DNA from 3 places in the Lelliottia sp. EB106-05-01-XG201 genome. Region 3 is predicted to be linked to each of the others. Evidence: predicted binding sites of a transcription regulator. Region 3 holds the regulator's gene; each other region holds the start of a gene.

The links. Region 3 encodes LexA, which represses DNA repair genes until DNA is damaged. Its sites were predicted from a motif close to TNCTGTATGTACATACAGNA; they were not measured.
Region 1: the regulator LexA is predicted to act here: its motif matches at 3,860-3,879, upstream of dinG (ATP-dependent DNA helicase DinG).
Region 2: the regulator LexA is predicted to act here: its motif matches at 3,116-3,135, upstream of metR (HTH-type transcriptional regulator MetR).

What each region holds. Positions count from the first base shown of each region.
Region 1 covers NZ_JBYTDV010000001.1:3,182,423-3,188,466, forward strand. Annotated here, with positions in the region: gene ybiJ (DUF1471 family protein YbiJ) at 259-519, shown strand; gene ybiB (DNA-binding protein YbiB) at 636-1,601, opposite strand; gene dinG (ATP-dependent DNA helicase DinG) at 1,668-3,845, opposite strand; gene AC3WS9_RS14965 (RHS repeat-associated core domain-containing protein) at 4,170-6,044, shown strand, end outside.
Region 2 covers NZ_JBYTDV010000001.1:4,566,897-4,572,940, forward strand. Annotated here, with positions in the region: gene AC3WS9_RS21355 (PRD domain-containing protein) at 1-761, shown strand, start outside; gene metE (5-methyltetrahydropteroyltriglutamate--homocysteine S-methyltransferase) at 789-3,050, opposite strand; gene metR (HTH-type transcriptional regulator MetR) at 3,167-4,120, shown strand; gene AC3WS9_RS21370 (carboxylate/amino acid/amine transporter) at 4,008-4,907, opposite strand; gene yigL (sugar/pyridoxal phosphate phosphatase YigL) at 4,990-5,790, opposite strand; gene pldB (lysophospholipase L2) at 5,816-6,044, opposite strand, start outside.
Region 3 covers NZ_JBYTDV010000001.1:306,897-312,940, reverse strand. Annotated here, with positions in the region: gene AC3WS9_RS01425 (conjugal transfer protein TraF) at 1-107, opposite strand, end outside; gene AC3WS9_RS01420 (cupin domain-containing protein) at 274-762, opposite strand; gene zur (zinc uptake transcriptional repressor Zur) at 879-1,394, shown strand; gene AC3WS9_RS01410 (CsbD family protein) at 1,463-1,672, opposite strand; gene dinF (MATE family efflux transporter DinF) at 1,818-3,137, opposite strand; gene lexA (transcriptional repressor LexA) at 3,204-3,812, opposite strand; gene AC3WS9_RS01395 (diacylglycerol kinase) at 3,922-4,290, opposite strand; gene plsB (glycerol-3-phosphate 1-O-acyltransferase PlsB) at 4,445-6,044, shown strand, end outside.

The sequences.
Region 1 (6,044 bases), 2.9 Mb from region 3:
AGCAGTTAGCTTTACGCTCACGCTTTTTTCAACATCGCGTGGCAAAACGTGCCCTCTTCACCTCGTCTGTAAAGCGAAGCGACAAGAACTGTAAAACGGCTCTCTGAATTTATTAATAATCAATAAGTTATTTGTCATTCAATTTTTTTGAGCAATGCTGTCAATTCTCTTCGATTTTATCTTTCGCGAAAAACCGTGATACTTATCACATCGACGGAACATCGTCCCCTTAACAGAATAACCTGCGAGAGATTAACTATGAAAACCATCAAATATGCTGTTGCCGCTGTTGCCCTGTCTGCTCTGTCATTTGGCGCATTCGCTGCGGAATCTGTGACTTCTGCTCAGGCGCAGAACATGAATAAAATCGGTGTGGTGAGTGCAGAAGGCGCGACCACGCTGGACGGTCTGGAAGCAAAACTGGCTGAGAAAGCGTCAGCTGCGGGTGCAAGCGGATACACCATCACCTCTGCTAACACCAACAACAAACTTAGCGGTACTGCGGTTATCTACAAATAACCCAACGGTTTATGCTCCATCGCTCGCTACACCCTCTGGCGAGTTGCTCCAACTCTCATTGACCCTGTTGTTGTTACCCTTTGTTTGCCCGTCCTCACCGGACGGGCTTTTTTTATCTAAAAATACTGCGCCACGCGCGCCAGCCCCGCCTCAACGGAATCCGTCTCCCCTGTCGCCATCAGGCAGCACGCCATCTGTAGCTTCAGTGAATGCGGTACCGGCTCGACACCAGCCAGACAGCGCTCGGTCCAGCGGGCCGTGGTTTCAGCATCTTTCGCCGTCGGGAGCACCACTTCGCCCTGCGGATCTTCACCGCGCTCGAGCACCACACGTGTGCCCTGCTTGTCGATCAGCGTCATCTGCGGGCAGCGCTGCGGATTGGCGTAGGCTTCGCCTTCGGTGCCGTGCATCAGCAGCCCTTTACCGCCAATATCGGCGAAGAAGCCCGCCACACGGGTGACATACTCCGGGTGCGAAACGCTGGATAGTCGCAGAGCAGCATCTTCCGCAAACGGCGTCGCCAGTTTTGCCAGAGTATGCGCACTGTTACGCACGCCCATCCGCCAGCGCATATCCAGCTGTTTTTCGAGCGGCGGACAGAGTGCGCTGACCGGAATATAGACCGGGTGATGACCTTCGAGTTTGGCCTGTGCCTGACCGGCATGGAGAGTGGGCGCAATGCCCATTAATTCAAATATGGTTTCTGTCAGTACGCGCGTCGGATCGGCGCTGACGCCGTGCACCACCACCGGAAAGCCCAGCTTGTTGAGCAGTACCGCCAGCAGCGGCGTGAGGTTCGCCTGTTTGCGCGCTCCGTTATAGGTCGGGATCACAATCGGCATCGGCTTCGCGACGGGCGGCGTCAGTTGCAGGGTTTGCGCCTGCATCGCCTCGTAAAACCCGCGCATCTCCGCTTCGCCTTCGCCTTTAATGCGCAGGGCAATTAAGATGCCACCCATCTCCAGCTCCGGCACATCGCCGTTCAGCATGTGGGTGTACAGCGCGCGGGCGGTTTCCTGATCCAGATCGCGGGCGTGATTTTTCCCGCGGCCTACCTCTTTGATAATTTTGCGATAATCCACGACATTTCTCCTGACAACATCATAGACACACTATAGCCCTGATAAAGCCATCAACGATAGTGTTGCTTATTTTCTGCCGGGACTACGGCGTCTCGCGCCGGGCGCTTTTTTCCGCGCCGCCACCACTTTCGTCGGGCGCTTTGTCACTTCCGGCACGTCGGGCTGCTCGATCGGGAATACCGGCAGCGCGTTGAGCAGCCGTTGGCCGTAGTTTTTGGTCAGCAGACGTCGATCATAAATGACGATTTCGCCCCAGCAACCGTGGCTACGGATCAGTCGCCCCACCTGCTGAATCAGGTTGAAGGACGCCGCGGGCAGGCTTTGTACTTCGAACGGATAGCGGTTGAGGCTTTTGAGCCACTCGCCTTCGGTGATCACCACCGGGCTGTCGATCGGCGGGAAGGCGATTTTATGGATGTGCACCTGTGTCAGATAATCGCCCTTCAGATCCAGACCTTCTGCAAAAGACTGCAAGCCGATTAGCACGCTGCGCTCGCCACCGTCGATGCGCTTGCGATGGGTTTCCACCAGTCGGTAGCGCGGCTGATCGCCCTGCACCAGCAGTAACAGACGAAGGTCAGTGACATAGGTTAAAAACAGCTGCATCGCGCGGTTGCTGGCGAACAGCACCAGCATGCCGGGATATTTTTTGCTCTCGACCTGCTCGCGGAAATAGGCAGCCATTTCGGCAATGTGCTGCTCTTCGTGCTCCATCAGCGGCTCGTGCTGCATTTTTGGGATCACCAGTTTGCCCTGCTCGCAGTGGTTAAACGGCGAATCCAGTGAGACAAAGCGATCGCCCGCTTTCTCTTTCAGGCCGCTCATCTCCTGCAAACGCGAGAAGCTGTTCAGGGAACGCAACGTCGCGGAGGTGACGACCACGTGCGGCACGCTGCGCCAGATGAGCTTCTCCAGCTGATCGCTGACGCGAATGCCCACGCAGTGGAAGTAGAGATGAATTTGTCCGTCTTTGGCGTCCCGCGTCGCCCATTTGGTGACCGGCGCGCCAGAGGCCTGAGCCATCGACGCCAGCCGCCACAGCTTGCTTTGGCTCTCAAACATGCTCAGGGCGCGGTTCATCTGCAGCAGCACGCGATGCACGCGCACCACGTCATGGGTGCCGGTTTTTTCGCTGAGATCGTTGAGGAACATCTCCGCCAGCCCGCGCAGTTTTTCCAGATGCTTCGCCAGCTGTTTGCAGATCTCCATGATCTCCTCCGGCAGTTCGCCCATCGCAAAACGATGTTCGGCCTCCTGAGTCGCAGGCAGATAGAGATCGAGAATGGTGTTCAGCGAGGCGATTAACGCGTAAATCTCTTCGCAATGGGCACTCAGCCGCTCAGGCACCGCCAGCGGCGGCGTGGTTTTGGGGCGGAACTGTTCCATGCAGGTGGCAATCAGCTTGCAGAAGAGATCGAGCTGCAGACGAAACCACGGGGCGGTGATCTCTGCGCTCATTTCTAAGGCATCGCGCGCCACGTCCGGCAGGTGGTGTCCTTCATCGAGGACCAGCAGCAGGTTTTTCGGATCCGGCAGGACCGATTCGCTCTCGAGCGCCGCCATCACCAGCGCGTGGTTAGCCACCACCACTTCCGCTTCCTGAATTTCACGACGCGCAGCGAAGAACGGACATTCGCGGTAGTAATGGCAGTTGCGGTTCAGACAGCTGGCTTTATCGGTGCTCAGACGTCGCCACAGGTCATCGCTGACGGCTTTATCCGTGTGATCGCGCAGGCCGTCCCACTTATAGCCGTCGAGATCGACTTTGAGCTTCGCGCACAGCTCCTGCTCGGCTTTGTTGTTTGGCGTGAGGTCATCGTCGAGGAACGCCAGCAGATCCTGCTGGGTCGCTTCGGTGCTGGCAAGCCCCGCCAGATTGCGCGGGCAGACGTAACGTCCGCGTCCAAACGCGGCGGTGAAGCGCAACTCAGGGATGATTTTGCGCAGTAGCGGCAGGTCTTTGCTGTAGATCTGATCCTGCAATGCTACGTTGGCGGTGCTGACCACCAGCGTTTTTTGCTCTTCACGAGCAATCGCAATGCCGGGAATTAAATAGGAGAGGGTTTTCCCGACGCCGGTCGGGGCTTCAATCGCCAGATGCCGTCCGTCGTCCCCGGCGAGCGTCTTCGCCACATCGGCAATCATCTGCCGCTGCGGGGCTCGGGGAATAAAGTCGGGGATCTGCTGTTGCAACGCCTTATACCAGGCGGCAATTTGCGCTTTGAGCGCAGCGGTTAAAGCCATCGGGGAACCTGAAATACTGTATAAACAGCCACTATTGTGGCACGTTCGCGGGGTTGTCGCAAAAAAATCGGCAACTTTACGCTAACTTGAGAATCCAGAGCATTCAAATAACCCACATTCTATATTCTGCACTAATTCATTCGCTGTACATCATCATGCAAGTGAATATTTTCCCTTTTAAATCAGACCATTAAATAATATCTGCATGTGACGTAAATCACGGTGGATCTCAAAACCTTCAGCGTAGAATTCGTGCTTCAATGCGGAAGGATTGCCGTCGTTCTGGGCAATCCGCAACACGGATTTTATCAAAAGGAATTGACCATGAGCGGAAAACCCGCCGCCCGTCAGGGCGATATGACCGCCATCGGCGGCCCGATTGTGCAGGGCAGCCTTGGGGTGATGATTGGCGCACCGACAGGCGTAGCCTGTTCGGTGTGTCCGGGCGGCGTGGTGTCCGGCAGCCCGGTGAACCCGCTGCTCGGGGCCAAAGTCCTGCCCGGTGAAACGGACCTCGCACTCCCCGGCCCGCTGTCCTTTGTTCTGTCCCGCACCTACAGCAGCTACCGCACCAGAACCCCGGCACCAGAGGGCGTTTTCGGTCCCGGCTGGAAAGCGCCCTCTGATATCCACCTGCAACTTCGCGACAAGGAACTCATCCTCAACGACAACGGCGGGCGCAGCATTCACTTTGACCTGCTTCTGCCGGGCGAGGTGGCGTTCAGCCGCACCGAGTCCTTCTGGCTGGCACGCGGCGGCGTGCTGAACCTGAATGAGGTCCATCCCCTGCATCGTCTCTGGCAGGCCCTGCCGGAGGATGTCCGCCTCAGCCCCAACATTTACCTGGCCACCAACAGCCTGCAGGGCCCGTGGTGGCTGCTCGGGTGGGCGGAGCGCGTGCCGTCTGTGGATGAACTCCTTCCCGCGCCGCTGCCGCCGTACCGGGTGCTGACCGGGCTGGTGGATAATTTTGGTCGCACGCTGACGTTTCACCGCGCCCCTTCAGGTGAGTTTGCCGGGAGCATCACCGGAGTGACCGACGGCGCAGGCCGCCGCTTCCGGCTGGTGCTGACCACCACAGCCAGCGGTGTCCGTCTTTCCGAAGTCTGGCTCACGCACGACCCGGGGTACCCGGAGAACCTGCCCGATATGCCACTCGCGCGCTATGACTACTCCCCGCGCGGCGAGCTGACTGCAGTGTCTGACCGCAGCGGCACGCAGGTTCGTCAGTTTACGTATGACGACAGGCATCCGGGCCGGATGGTGGCCCATCAGTATACGGGCAGGCCGCAGACGACCTATCGCTACGATGCCACCGGGCGGGTGACGGAGCAGCACAACCCGGCCGGCCAGAGCTACCGATACCAGTATGAAAAACACCACACGGTGATTACCGACAGCCTGAACCGTCGCGAGGTGCTGCACACCGAAGGCGAAGGCGGTCTGAAGCGGGTGGTGAAAAAGGAGTTCGCCGACGGCAGCATCACACAGAGTGAATTCGACAACGCGGGCCGCCTGGTGGCACAGACCGACGCGGCAGGCCGCAGGACAGAATACCGGCTCAGTCCCGGCTCGGGTCTGCTGGCAGCAACGGTCACGCCGGAAGGCAGGCTGACGGAGTTTTACTATAACAGCCAGCGTCAGCTGACCGCCACGGTGTATCCGGACGGGCTGAAAAGCCGGCAGGAGTACGACGACGCCGGACGGCTGACCGCCGACACCTCACGCCAGGGCGACGTGACGCGCTATGAGTATGATGACCCGTGCAGCGAATACCCGTCGGCCACTGAAGACCCCACCGGCAGCCGGAAGCAGATGACCTGGAGCCGCTACGGGCAGCTGCTTTCTTATACTGACTGTTCGGGATATGAAACCCGCTATGAATATGACCGCTTCGGCCGGCTGACCGCCGTTCACCGTGAGGAAGGATTAAGCCAGTACCGGGCATACGATGCGCGCGGCAGACTGGTCAGCCAGACAGATGCCACAGGCCGGCAGACCCGCTACGAATACAACGTCGCAGGCGACCTGACGGCGGTGATATCCCCTGATGGTCAGCGCAGCGAAACCGGCTTCGACAACCGGGGAAATATCGTCCTCGCAGCGCAGGGCACCCTCACCCGGCGGATGGCGTACGACGCCGCGGGTCGCGTGACCACCCTGACCAATGAGAACGGCAGCCACACTGAATTCGCTTAC
Region 2 (6,044 bases), 4.3 Mb from region 3:
GCAAAGGGATTGGTTTCGGAGCCAAACCTGGCACGCACATCGATCTGGCGCAGGTAGAGAAAGTTTTTCTGCCGCTCAGTGACCTGAAATCACGCCATTTTTTATCACTGACGGATACCATTCCTGCGGCACTCTTTGAGATTAGCCATGAGATTCTGACCCTCGCTCGCAGCCAGTGCGCTGAAAAAATGAATTCCGTCTTGCTGTTTACTCTCGCCGAGCATCTGCATTTTGCCGTGGAACGCTGCCGCAACGGACAGCTGATTCTGAATAAACTGAGCTGGGAAGTGAAACGCTACTACCCGCAGGAACACAGCGTCGGGATGCAGGCGCGGGCAAAAGTGAATGAGCGCTTTGACGTTGAACTGCCGGAGGATGAAGCGGTTAACATCGCGTTTCATCTGATTAACGCCAGCAGTCAGGATGATGATAATTCCGCACATCAGCAGGTCGAACTGGTCAACCGCATCGCTGAAATCGTGCGCTACAAACTGAGCAAAACGATTGATACGGAGTCGGTTAACTACCGGCGTTTTATCACGCATTTGCGCTATTTTGCCGAGCGAGTATTAACCGGAAAAATTGTGGTCAGCGAGACCGAGGATTTCTATGAGGAATTGATGCGCCATCGCCCGGACGCAATGACCGTCGCCTGGGTGATTCGCGATTACGTACAGGATAAATATCAGCATACGCTGCCAAAAGACGAGCTGACGTGGTTGAGCATTCACATCAGCCGCCTAATGGAAGGCCATTCTTAGGCCGGGCGGTTGCCCGGCCATTTCACATTACGCCTGACGCAGGTTCTGCGCAGCTTTCACCATGTTCGCCAGCGCGGCGCGAGTTTCTGGCCAGCCGCGAGTTTTCAGGCCGCAGTCCGGGTTGACCCACAGACGCTCCGCCGGAATGCGCTGGGCGGCTTTCTGCAGCAGGGCCTCAATCCACTCCACACTTGGCACGTTCGGGGAGTGAATGTCGTACACGCCCGGCCCGATTTCGTTCGGGTAGTCGAACTCTTCGAACGACTCCAGCAGCTCCATATCGGAACGCGAGGTTTCGATGGTGATCACGTCCGCATCCAGCGCGGCGATGGAGTCCATGATGTCGTTAAATTCGCAGTAACACATGTGGGTGTGGATCTGTGTGTCGTTCTTTGCCACCGCCGCGTTGATGCGGAAGGCTTCCACGCCCCACTCCAGGTACGCCGCCCAGTCGCTGCGACGCAGCGGGAGACCTTCGCGCAGCGCCGGTTCGTCAATCTGGATGATGCCAATCCCGGCCGCTTCCAGATCCGCCACTTCATCGCGCAGCGCCAGAGCAATCTGCTTGGCGATGGTTTCGCGGGTCACGTCTTCGCGCGGGAAGGACCAGCAGAGAATGGTCACCGGACCCGTCAGCATGCCTTTCACCGGTTTGTCGGTCAGAGACTGAGCGTACTTCGCCCACTCAACGGTGATCGCTTCCGGGCGGCTCACGTCGCCGATGACGACCGGTGGTTTCACGCAGCGGGAGCCGTAGCTCTGCACCCAGCCGTTCTGGGTGAAGACGAATCCGTCCAGGTGCTCGCCGAAATACTCGACCATGTCGTTACGCTCGGCTTCGCCGTGGACCAGCACGTCCAGACCCAGACGCTCCTGCTCAACAATCGCCTGCTTGATGTGTTCCGCGATGCCGGTGCGGTAGTTGTTGGCGTCCAGATTGCCTTTTTTGAAGTCCAGGCGCAGGCCGCGGATTTCAGTGGTCTGCGGGAAGGAGCCGATAGTCGTCGTCGGCCAGGCCGGCAGATTAAAGCGCGCACGCTGAGCTTCAGCACGCACTTCGTAGGCATTTTCACGCTGGCTGTCTTTGGCGGTGATCGCCGCCAGACGTTTTTCCACCGCCGCATTATGAACGCGAGTCGAGTGACGACGCGCCTGAATCGGAGCGCTCCATTCGGTAATCGCCGCCGTGTCGCCGCTGTTCAGCGCATCGCGCAGCAGGGCCAGCTCTTCACATTTCTGCAGGGCGAAGGCAAACCAGCTCTTCACTTCCGCATCCAGACGCGTTTCAACGCTAAGGTCGATCGGGCTGTGCAGCAGGGAGCAAGATGACGCCACCCACAGATCACGTTTCCCGACGATGTCTTTAATCTGCGCGTATTTCTCGGTGAGATCGGCGCGCCAGACGTTACGACCGTTCACCAGACCGGCAGAGAGCAGCCAGTCAGACGGCAGACGCTGGTGAATTTCCGCCACGTCATCTTTGCCGTGAACCAGGTCCACATGCAGGCCCTGCACCGGCAGCGCGGTGATGGTGTCGAGGTTCGGCGTGACGCCTTCGAAATAGGTGGTCAGCAGAAGTTTGACCTGGCCTGCCAGCGCGTCGTACGCCGGTTTGAAGGCATCCAGCCACTCCTGCGGCAGCTCCAGCACCAGCGCCGGTTCGTCGATTTGCACCCACTCGACGCCGCGTTTTGCCAGCTCAGCCAGCACCTGCTGGTAGACCGGCAGGATGTCGTTCAGCAGGCTCAGGCGGTCAAACTGCTCGCCTTTCACTTTGCCCAGCCACAGGTAGGTCACCGGGCCGAGCAGCACAGGTTTGATTTTGTGGCCCAGCGCCAGGGCTTCGTCGACTTCATCCAGGATCTGGGTCCAGGTCAGTTTGAACTGCTGGCCCTTCACGAACTCCGGCACCATGTAGTGGTAGTTGGTGTTGAACCATTTGGTCATTTCCGCGGCGGCGGCGGGCTCACCGGTCGGTGCGCGGCCACGGCCCAGACGGAACAGGGTGTCGATATCTACCGATCCATCGTTGTTCTGATGACGAGCCGGCACGTTGCCGAGCAGCAGGCTGGTGGTCAGAACATGGTCGTACCAGGCGAAATCGCCCACCGGCAGCAGATCTACGCCCGCCTGTTTTTGCTGATCCCAGTGGCGAGCGCGCAGTTCACGCCCCACCGCCAGCAGTTCGTCACGCGTGGCGTTGCCCGCCCAGTAGCTTTCTTGTGCTTTTTTCAGCTCGCGGCGCAGGCCAACGCGAGGGAAACCGAGGGTGTGGTTAATAATTGTCATGTCGCTGCCTCTTATGGAATTCGTTATTTAGCCGTCCAGATGTTTACACATCTATAATTGGCAGGTACTGTATATTCCTCAAGCGCAAAATGTTCATGGCGAAGTGAAGGACTTTCATGATCGAGATAAAACACCTGAAAACGCTACAAGCGTTGCGGAACTGCGGTTCGCTCGCAGCGGCTGCGGCCACGCTGCATCAAACACAATCCGCCCTGTCACACCAGTTCAGCGATCTGGAACAACGCCTTGGCTTCCGTCTGTTCGTGCGTAAGAGCCAGCCGCTGCGCTTTACGCCGCAGGGCGAGATTTTGCTGCAGCTGGCGAATCAGGTGCTGCCGCAGATCGCCAGCGCGCTGCAATCCTGCAATGAACCGCAGCAGACGCGGCTGCGCATCGCCATCGAGTGTCACAGCTGTATTCAGTGGCTGACGCCCGCGCTGGAGAATTTCCGCGCGAATTGGCCGCAGGTGGAGATGGACTTCAAATCGGGCGTGACCTTTGACCCGCAGCCGTCTCTCCAGCAGGGCGAGCTGGATCTGGTCCTGACCTCCGATATTCTGCCGCGCAGCGGTCTGCACTATTCGCCGATGTTTGATTATGAGGTGCGCCTGGTGCTGGCCCCGGATCATCCCTTAGCGCTGAAAACCCGCGTGACGCCGGAAGATCTGGCGACCGAAACCCTGCTGATCTATCCGGTGCAGCGCAGTCGTCTGGATATCTGGCGCCATTTCCTGCAACCGGCAGGCATCAGCCCGAACCTGAAAAGCGTCGATAACACCCTGCTGTTGATTCAGATGGTGGCGGCGAAAATGGGGATCGCGGCGCTGCCGCACTGGGTAGTGGAGAGTTTTGAACGCCAGGGTCTGGTGGTGACCAAAACCCTGGGCGAGGGACTGTGGAGCCGACTGTACGCCGCCGTGCGCGATGGCGAGCAGCGTCAGCCGGTGACGGAGGCCTTTATTCGCTCAGCGCGGAATCACGCTTGCGACCACCTGCCGTTTGTTCGGAGCGCGGAGCGACCCAATGGCGATGCACCCATAGCGAAGCCAGGATCACCGTCCCCCCAATAATAAAGCTTGGCCAGTGCGGTTGTTCCTGCCAGATCGCCAGGTTCACCAGCAGCCCTGCGGGCACGTGAACGTTGTTCATGATGCCCAACGTCCCGGCGTCCACCTGCGTGGCTCCGTAGTTCCACATAAAATAGCCCAGCCCTGATGCGACCACGCCCAGCCAGACAAGCACGCTCCACTGCAGCGTGGTGGTCGGCAGTTTTTGCGGATTGCCGAGCATAAACCACGCCACCACCGCGACGATGAATGCCCCCATGTAGAACCAGGCGAAGGCGTTGTGCTGCGGCATCGGGTGGATCTCCATCAGGCGTTTGTAGCCCACCATCCCAATCGCAAAGCTGATGTTCGCCAGCTGGACAAACATCAGGCCGGTCCAGAAGTGATCGCTCACTTTGTCGTAGCGAATAATCGCCGCACCGGCCACCGCCAGCAGCGCGCTCAGCACGTAGCCCCAGCGCAGGCGGCGTTTGCTCAGCAGGTCATAAATCAGGGTGATATAGAGCGGCGTCAGCACTGTGAAAAGCAGAAACTCCGAGACCGACAGATAGACATACGCGCGGAAGCTGAACAGGTACATGACGCCGAGCTGCATCGCGCCCACCAGCATGTACAGCAGAATGGTTTTGAGCGTCTGCCCGCGCAGGCGCAGGAACGGCAGGAACACCAGCGCCGCCAGCCCGACTCGCATCAGCACCGAGAAGTAGCTGTCGACGTGTCCGGCAAGGTATTCACCGATCAGGCTGAACGAGAAGGCCCACAGAATAGTGGTGATAATGAGTAGCGCCACAATGCATGTCTCTCAGAAAGAAGGACTGGCATTGTAGCGAACTCTTCAGTTGACAACTGAGCAATAAACAATCAAATGAAGATTATTCAAGGAACAGCTTGCGCAGGTAGTTCGGCACGGCGTTGTCGGCGTTGGTGCCGATCACTTCCAGCTCAGGATGCATGTCTTTCAGACGCTGGTGCGCATTTTCCATGATGCAGCCTTTCCCGGCCATCGACAGCATTTCCGCGTCGTTCATGCCGTCGCCAAAGGCGATGCAATCTTTCAGCTCGTAGCCCATGCGTTTCGCGACCGCTTCCAGCGCGTGGCCTTTCGACACGCCGCCTGCCATCACTTCCAGACAGGTCAGAGTGGAAAAGCTGACGTTGACGCGATCGCCCCAGCGCGCGTTAATCGCCTGCTCCAGCGGGAGCAGCTCTTCGTGGCTTTCGCAGGTGAAGAACACTTTGCTGATCCCTTCTGGCTCAAGCAAACCTGGCTCGTACAGGGTGTAGTTGAACACCGCTTCCTTGAAGAAACGCATCTCATCCGGGCGATGACGGTTCATAAACCAGTCGTCGTTGCGGTAGACGTTAGTGACGATCTTCGGGTTGCTGTGCACCACGCCAAACAGGTCGGCGGCGATGTCGCGGTCGAGGTTATGGGTGAAGATCAGGTTGCCGTCGGTGTCGTGTACGCGCGCACCGTTGGAGGTGATCATGTACGCTTTGATGTCCAGATTATCGCGGATCTGCCCCACATCCACGTGGTGGCGGCCCGTCGCGAAAACGAAGTTCACGCCACGAGCAGTCAGGAGTTTTAAGGTTTCTTTCGCGTAAGGCGACAGGGTGTGATCGGGGGAAAGCAGCGTGCCATCTAAATCAGATGCGACAACCTGGTACATAGGAAAATTTAACCTCAATAGGAAATCAGTTATGCCTGTCGAAAAACTCGACGATGGCGTTGAGCGCGACTGAGCGCATGGTGTCCTTTTCAAAAAGGATCTCATGGTACGCGCCCTTTATGACCAGCGGTTTTTCCCCTTCACAGGGATGTCCGGCGGCGGCGCGCAATTCACAAAAACGGTCGTGCATGCGGTTATCCACCACACGCTCTTCTTCGGCCTGAATCAGAAGCGTCGGCGTCGCATCTTTATTG
Region 3 (6,044 bases):
ATCGCGTCACTACGCGCTTCTGCCCAGGTATTAGCGGCGGACGCCTCGTTTGCCACAAACAGGGAGACAGCGATGCTAACCACCGAAAATTTTAAATGTTTTTTCACAGTATGCTCGTTTTATAGTCTGTTATTTAACAACCCTGTTATCTCTTAAACAGGGACGAACTATTGCTGTGAATAACATCAAAAAGACACGCTATTTCCTTAAGTTAAATCTTCCGGCTGGCCTGTTGTAATTTGTGACGGCCCTCAATATTTATAGAAGAGGAAATTATTTTCGCCCAGGTTTTCCGTCATGCGGGCCAAAAAACTGCGGGGGATGGTCCACCCAGCGGTCCTCTCGGGTGGCGGCATACACCGGATTGAGCGGGTAATAGATGCGGTTGTGTTTTTTGTTCGCCTCGCCCACGACCAGCAGCCGAACCTCTTCCTCGGTGTTGTTGATAAAGGTGTGGCAGACCCCGGTTCCGGCCGGAAAACCGACGCTGTCGCCCGGCTCAAGTTTCCATAAATAACCGTTAATCCATGCCTGCGGATGCCCTTCAATCACGAAGATAAACTCCTCTTCGTCGCTTTCGGCGTGGGGATAGGAAGTGCGACGGCCCGGCGGCAGGCGTTCATGGTGAATACCGATCCGCCCCAGCCCCAGTTTTCGGGCCAGCGGCGCGCCGATAGCAAAGAGTTCGTCACTGTCCGGGTAAGTCGAATCGTCGGCACCTTCGACGTCGCGCCAGTGTCGGATGCAGTCAGGTCTTTTCATTCTGTTTATTCCCTTGTTTCGATGCGTCAGGTATAGCACACCGTGGCGGATCTCGGCGTTTTCAGCAGAACATGGTAAAGTGAGGGTTTTCCAGACTCCATACTCCGAGGTGCGACATGGACAAGACCACGATGCAAGATCTGCTGGCGCAAGCTGAAAAGCTCTGCGCTGAACGCAATGTGCGCCTGACCCCGCAGCGCCTTGAAGTGTTACGTCTGATGAGCCTGCAGCGCGGTGCCATCAGCGCCTACGATCTGCTCGACCTGCTGCGCGAAAGCGAGCCCCAGGCGAAACCGCCAACGGTCTATCGTGCGCTGGATTTCCTGCTGGAACAAGGGTTTGTTCATAAGGTCGAGTCGACAAACAGCTACGTGCTGTGCCATCTGTTCGATCAGCCAACGCACACTTCGGCCATGTTTATCTGCGATCGCTGCGGTGCGGTCAAAGAAGAAGGGGCGGAAGGCGTGGAAGACATTATGCATTCGCTGGCGGCAAAAATGGGCTTTGCCCTGCGCCATAACGTGATTGAAGCGCACGGGTTGTGCTCGGCGTGTGTCGAAGTGGAAGCCTGTCGCCATCAGGGCGAGTGCCAGCACGATCACTCCATTTTAGTGAAGAAAAAACCGCGCTAAAAACAAAGCGGGCGGCTGTTAGGCCGCCCTCAGGGATTGTACTTCCGTGTACAACGGGTAGAACTCTGTTACCAGCGGTAGTCGTTGCGTTTTTCCCAGTCAACAACCTCTTTTTCCGCCTGATCTTTCGCGTAGCCGTAGCGTTCCTGAATCTTACCGACCAGCTGTTCGCGTTTACCTTCAATGACGGTCACGTCATCATCGGTCAGTTTACCCCACTGTTCTTTCGCTTTACCTTTGAACTGTTTCCAGTTACCGCCGATTTCGTCTTTATTCATAATCATATCCTCATCGTTCGGTTATCACGTAAAATTCGTGTCGTCCGTTACGTTCATTTCTGCTGGACGTGATATTAATTGTAGATAAGGATTTGGCAGACGTTGAGAGATTCAGAATCTTTAACCGTTTCGTCAAACGAAGCCACTACGCAAACCAGGTATTATTGCGCCAGTGACGCCGCCAGATCACCGCCAGAGAGAGGCCGCGCAGAGCGAGGAACACCGCCAGGGCCAGCCACAAACCGTGATTGCCAAGCCAGGGCAGCGTGAAAAGTGTCAGGGCAAAACCGGCCGCCGCGACCGCCATGCTGTTTCGCATCTCAGCCCCGCGCGTCGCACCGATAAACATGCCGTCGAGCAAGTAGCACCACACCCCCACCACCGGTAAAACGACCTGCCAGAGAATGTAGTGATTTGCTAGCTCGCGCAGCTCAGGCAGCGAGGTTAAGAGCGCCACAATATTCGTTCCGAACAAAGCGTAGACGAGCGCGAAGCATAGTGCCACCAGTCCCGACTGCCGACAGGCCGCCCGCCACACCTCCTGCAACTGCCCCGTCTCGCGCGCACCATACGCCTGCCCTGAATGGGCTTCAACCGCATAGGCAAACCCGTCCAGCGCGTAGGCGGTGAAGGTCAGCAAGGTCATGAGGACCGCGTTCACCGCCACGATCTCCGGCCCGAGCCGCGCACCAAATACCGTTAGCGCGCCAAAGCAGAGTTGCAGCAGCAGCGAACGCAGCATGATGTCGCGGTTAAGCGCCAGCAGTTTGCGGATATTGCCGTGCCAGGCGGTTTTCAGCATCGCGAGTGTGATGCCACGCATCACCAGCACGCGTTTCACCATCCACAGGCCGATGAAGAAGGTGCCGTATTCCGCGACGACGGTCGCCAGCGCGGCCCCCTGCACGTTCATGTGCAGGCCCATCACCAGCCACAGATCGAGCACGATATTGAGCAGGTTTCCCACCACCAGCAGGATCACCGGCGCGCGGGCGTACTGTACGCCGAGCAGCCAGCCGAGCAAAACGAGGTTTGCCAGCGACGCCGGGGCGCTGAGCCAGCGGATTTCAAGGAAACGTCGCGCCTGTTCGAGCACGGCTTCACTGCCGCCGACCACGTGCAGCGCCAAATCGATCAGCGGCGTACGCAGCAGCACAATCAGCAGCCCTGCGCCGAGCGCAAGAATTAGCGGCTGGACCAGCGCACGAGCCAGACGAACCGGATCTTTGGCGCCAAATGCCTGGGCCGTCAGCCCGGTGGTGCTCATGCGTAAAAAGAGCAGCAGCATAAAGAGGAAACTGGTCGCCGTCGCGCCGATGGCCACGCCGCCGAGATAAACAGGGGAATCCAGATGGCCAATCACCGCCGTATCGACCAGCCCTAGCAGGGGAACGGTGATATTGGAGAAAATCATCGGCAGCGCAAGACGCCACAATGCCTTGTCTGAGGGAGTCAGCAGAGACATGAGAAAGTACCGGGAAAGATAAGAGACAGTCAGGCTGCGGAAAGACCGCAGCCTGTCAGAGAGACATTACAGCCATTCGCCGTTGCGGATCACGCCCACAGCCAGACCTTCGATGGAGAAAGCCTGTTCGCGGAGATCGACCACAATCGGGGAGAACTCGCTGTTTTCTGGCAGCAGCTGTACCGTGTTGCCCTGTTTTTTCAGGCGCTTCACGGTCACTTCGTCGTCGATGCGCGCAACCACAACCTGGCCGTTACGCACATCCTGGGTTTTGTGAACCGCCAGCAAATCGCCGTCCAGAATGCCGATGTCTTTCATGGACATCCCGCTGACGCGCAGCAGGAAATCAGCACTCGGTTTGAACATCGCCGGATCGACCTGGTAATGCCCTTCAATGTGTTGCTGTGCCAGCAGAGGCTCACCCGCTGCGACACGGCCCACCAGTGGCAGACCCTCTTCTTCTTCCACCAGCAGGCGAATGCCGCGTGACGCACCCGAAACAATCTCAAGGACGCCTTTACGCGCCAGCGCTTTGAGGTGCTCTTCAGCGGCATTTGGAGAACGGAAGCCCAGACGCTGCGCGATTTCCGCACGCGTTGGTGGCATTCCCGTCTGGCTGATGTGATCCCGAATAAGATCGAACACCTCTTGCTGTCTGGCCGTTAACGCTTTCATTCCGCCCCCTGGGTGTATATACAGTTATGCTGTGAGTATATACAGTCAAAGGTGATTTTGGAATCAAAAACTGCACAAAAAACCAGAGACTTATTCGATTCCTGAAGGCTTATCGAAAATGTGACCAAAGAAGCGTGATCCAGGTGATGGCAGCGATGATAATCGCCAGCAGCACGGCGGCAGAGCCCATATCTTTTGCGCGGCCCGAGAGTTCGTGGAAATCAGACCCGATGCGATCCACCACCGCTTCGATAGCACTGTTCAGAATTTCCACTATCATCACCAGAAGGACTGAACCAATGAGAAGCACGCGGGTAATAGGATCAACATCGAGGAAACAGGCGATGATCACCGCGACGACGGCGGCAACCCCCTCCTGGCGAAACGCAGCTTCATTGATCCATGCGGCGCGGAAACCTTTCCATGAATATCCGGCAGCTTTGATGATTCGGGTTAACCCAGTGGTATTATTGGCCATTAAAAGAACCTTTTCTTAGATTTAGCGTCAGTAACTATAGCTGTAGCGCATTGCCATGCAGCCTGAAGTATGACCGGTAACAACAGAAATTTTGCGCGCTTTCTGTTATCCTTGCGCCGCATTTGCATTATTAACCAGAGGCTTTACATCGTTTATGTCCGGCTGGCCACGAATTTACTACAAATTACTTAATTTACCATTAAGCGTCCTGGTAAAAAGTAAGTCTATCCCGGCGGAACCCGCGCTGGAATTAGGGCTCGATACCTCGCGCCCAATTATGTACGTTTTGCCTTATAACTCGAAGGCAGACTTACTGACGCTGCGCGCCCAGTGTCTGGCGCACGACTTACCCGATCCGCTCGAACCCCTTGAGGTCGACGGAACGCTGCTGCCGCGCTACGTGTTTATTCACGGCGGGCCGCGCGTGTTCACCTATTACACGCCGAAAGAAGAGTCGATTAAGCTATTCCATGACTATCTCGATCTGCACCGCAGCAACCCCAGCCTGGATGTCCAGATGGTGCCGGTGTCGGTGATGTTTGGTCGTCGTCCTGGACGTCAGAAAGGCGAAGAGAACCCGCCGCTGCGCATGCTGAATGGTATTCAGAAATTCTTTGCCGTCTCATGGCTGGGGCGCGACAGCTTTGTGCGTTTCTCCCCTTCCGTTTCGCTGCGCCGCATGGCGGATGAACACGGCACGGACAAGATTATTGCCCAGAAACTGGCTCGCGTGGCGCGTATGCACTTCGCCCGTCAGCGTCTGGCGGCCGTTGGCCCGCGTCTGCCTGCGCGTCAGGATCTGTTCAACAAACTGCTGGCCTCGAAAGCCATTGCTCGCGCCGTCGAAGACGAAGCGCGCAGCAAGAAAATCTCTCACGAGAAAGCCCAGCAGAACGCGATTGCCCTGATGGAAGAGATTGCGGCCAACTTCTCCTACGAGATGATCCGCCTCTCCGACCGTATCCTGAGCTTCACCTGGAACCGTCTCTATCAGGGGATTAACGTCCACAACGCCGAGCGCGTGCGCCAGCTGGCCCACGACGGCCACGAGATTGTCTATGTGCCTTGCCACCGCAGCCACATGGACTATCTGCTGCTGTCCTACGTCCTTTATCATCAGGGACTGGTGCCACCGCACATCGCCGCCGGTATCAACCTGAACTTCTGGCCAGCCGGCCCGATTTTCCGCCGTCTGGGTGCGTTCTTTATTCGTCGTACCTTCAAGGGCAACAAGCTCTACTCCACGGTGTTCCGCGAATATCTGGGCGAGCTGTTCAGCCGCGGCTATTCCGTTGAGTATTTCGTCGAAGGTGGCCGTTCTCGTACGGGCCGTCTGCTTGACCCGAAAACCGGCACCCTGTCGATGACCATTCAGGCGATGCTGCGCGGCGGTACGCGCCCTATTACGCTGGTGCCGATCTACATCGGTTACGAGCACGTGATGGAAGTGGGCACATACGCCAAAGAGCTGCGCGGCGCGACCAAAGAGAAAGAGAGCCTGCCTCAGATGCTGAAAGGCCTGAGCAAGCTGCGTAATCTCGGTCAGGGCTACGTCAACTTTGGCGAGCCGCTGCCGCTCATGACCTACCTGAATCAGCACGTTCCCGAGTGGCGCGAGTCTATCGACCCAATCGAAGCGATTCGCCCAGCCTGGCTGACGCCGACGGTGAATAACATCGCCGCCGATCTGATGGTGCGTATTAACAACGCCGGTGCAGCTAACGCCATGAACCTGTGCGTCACGGCGCTGCTGG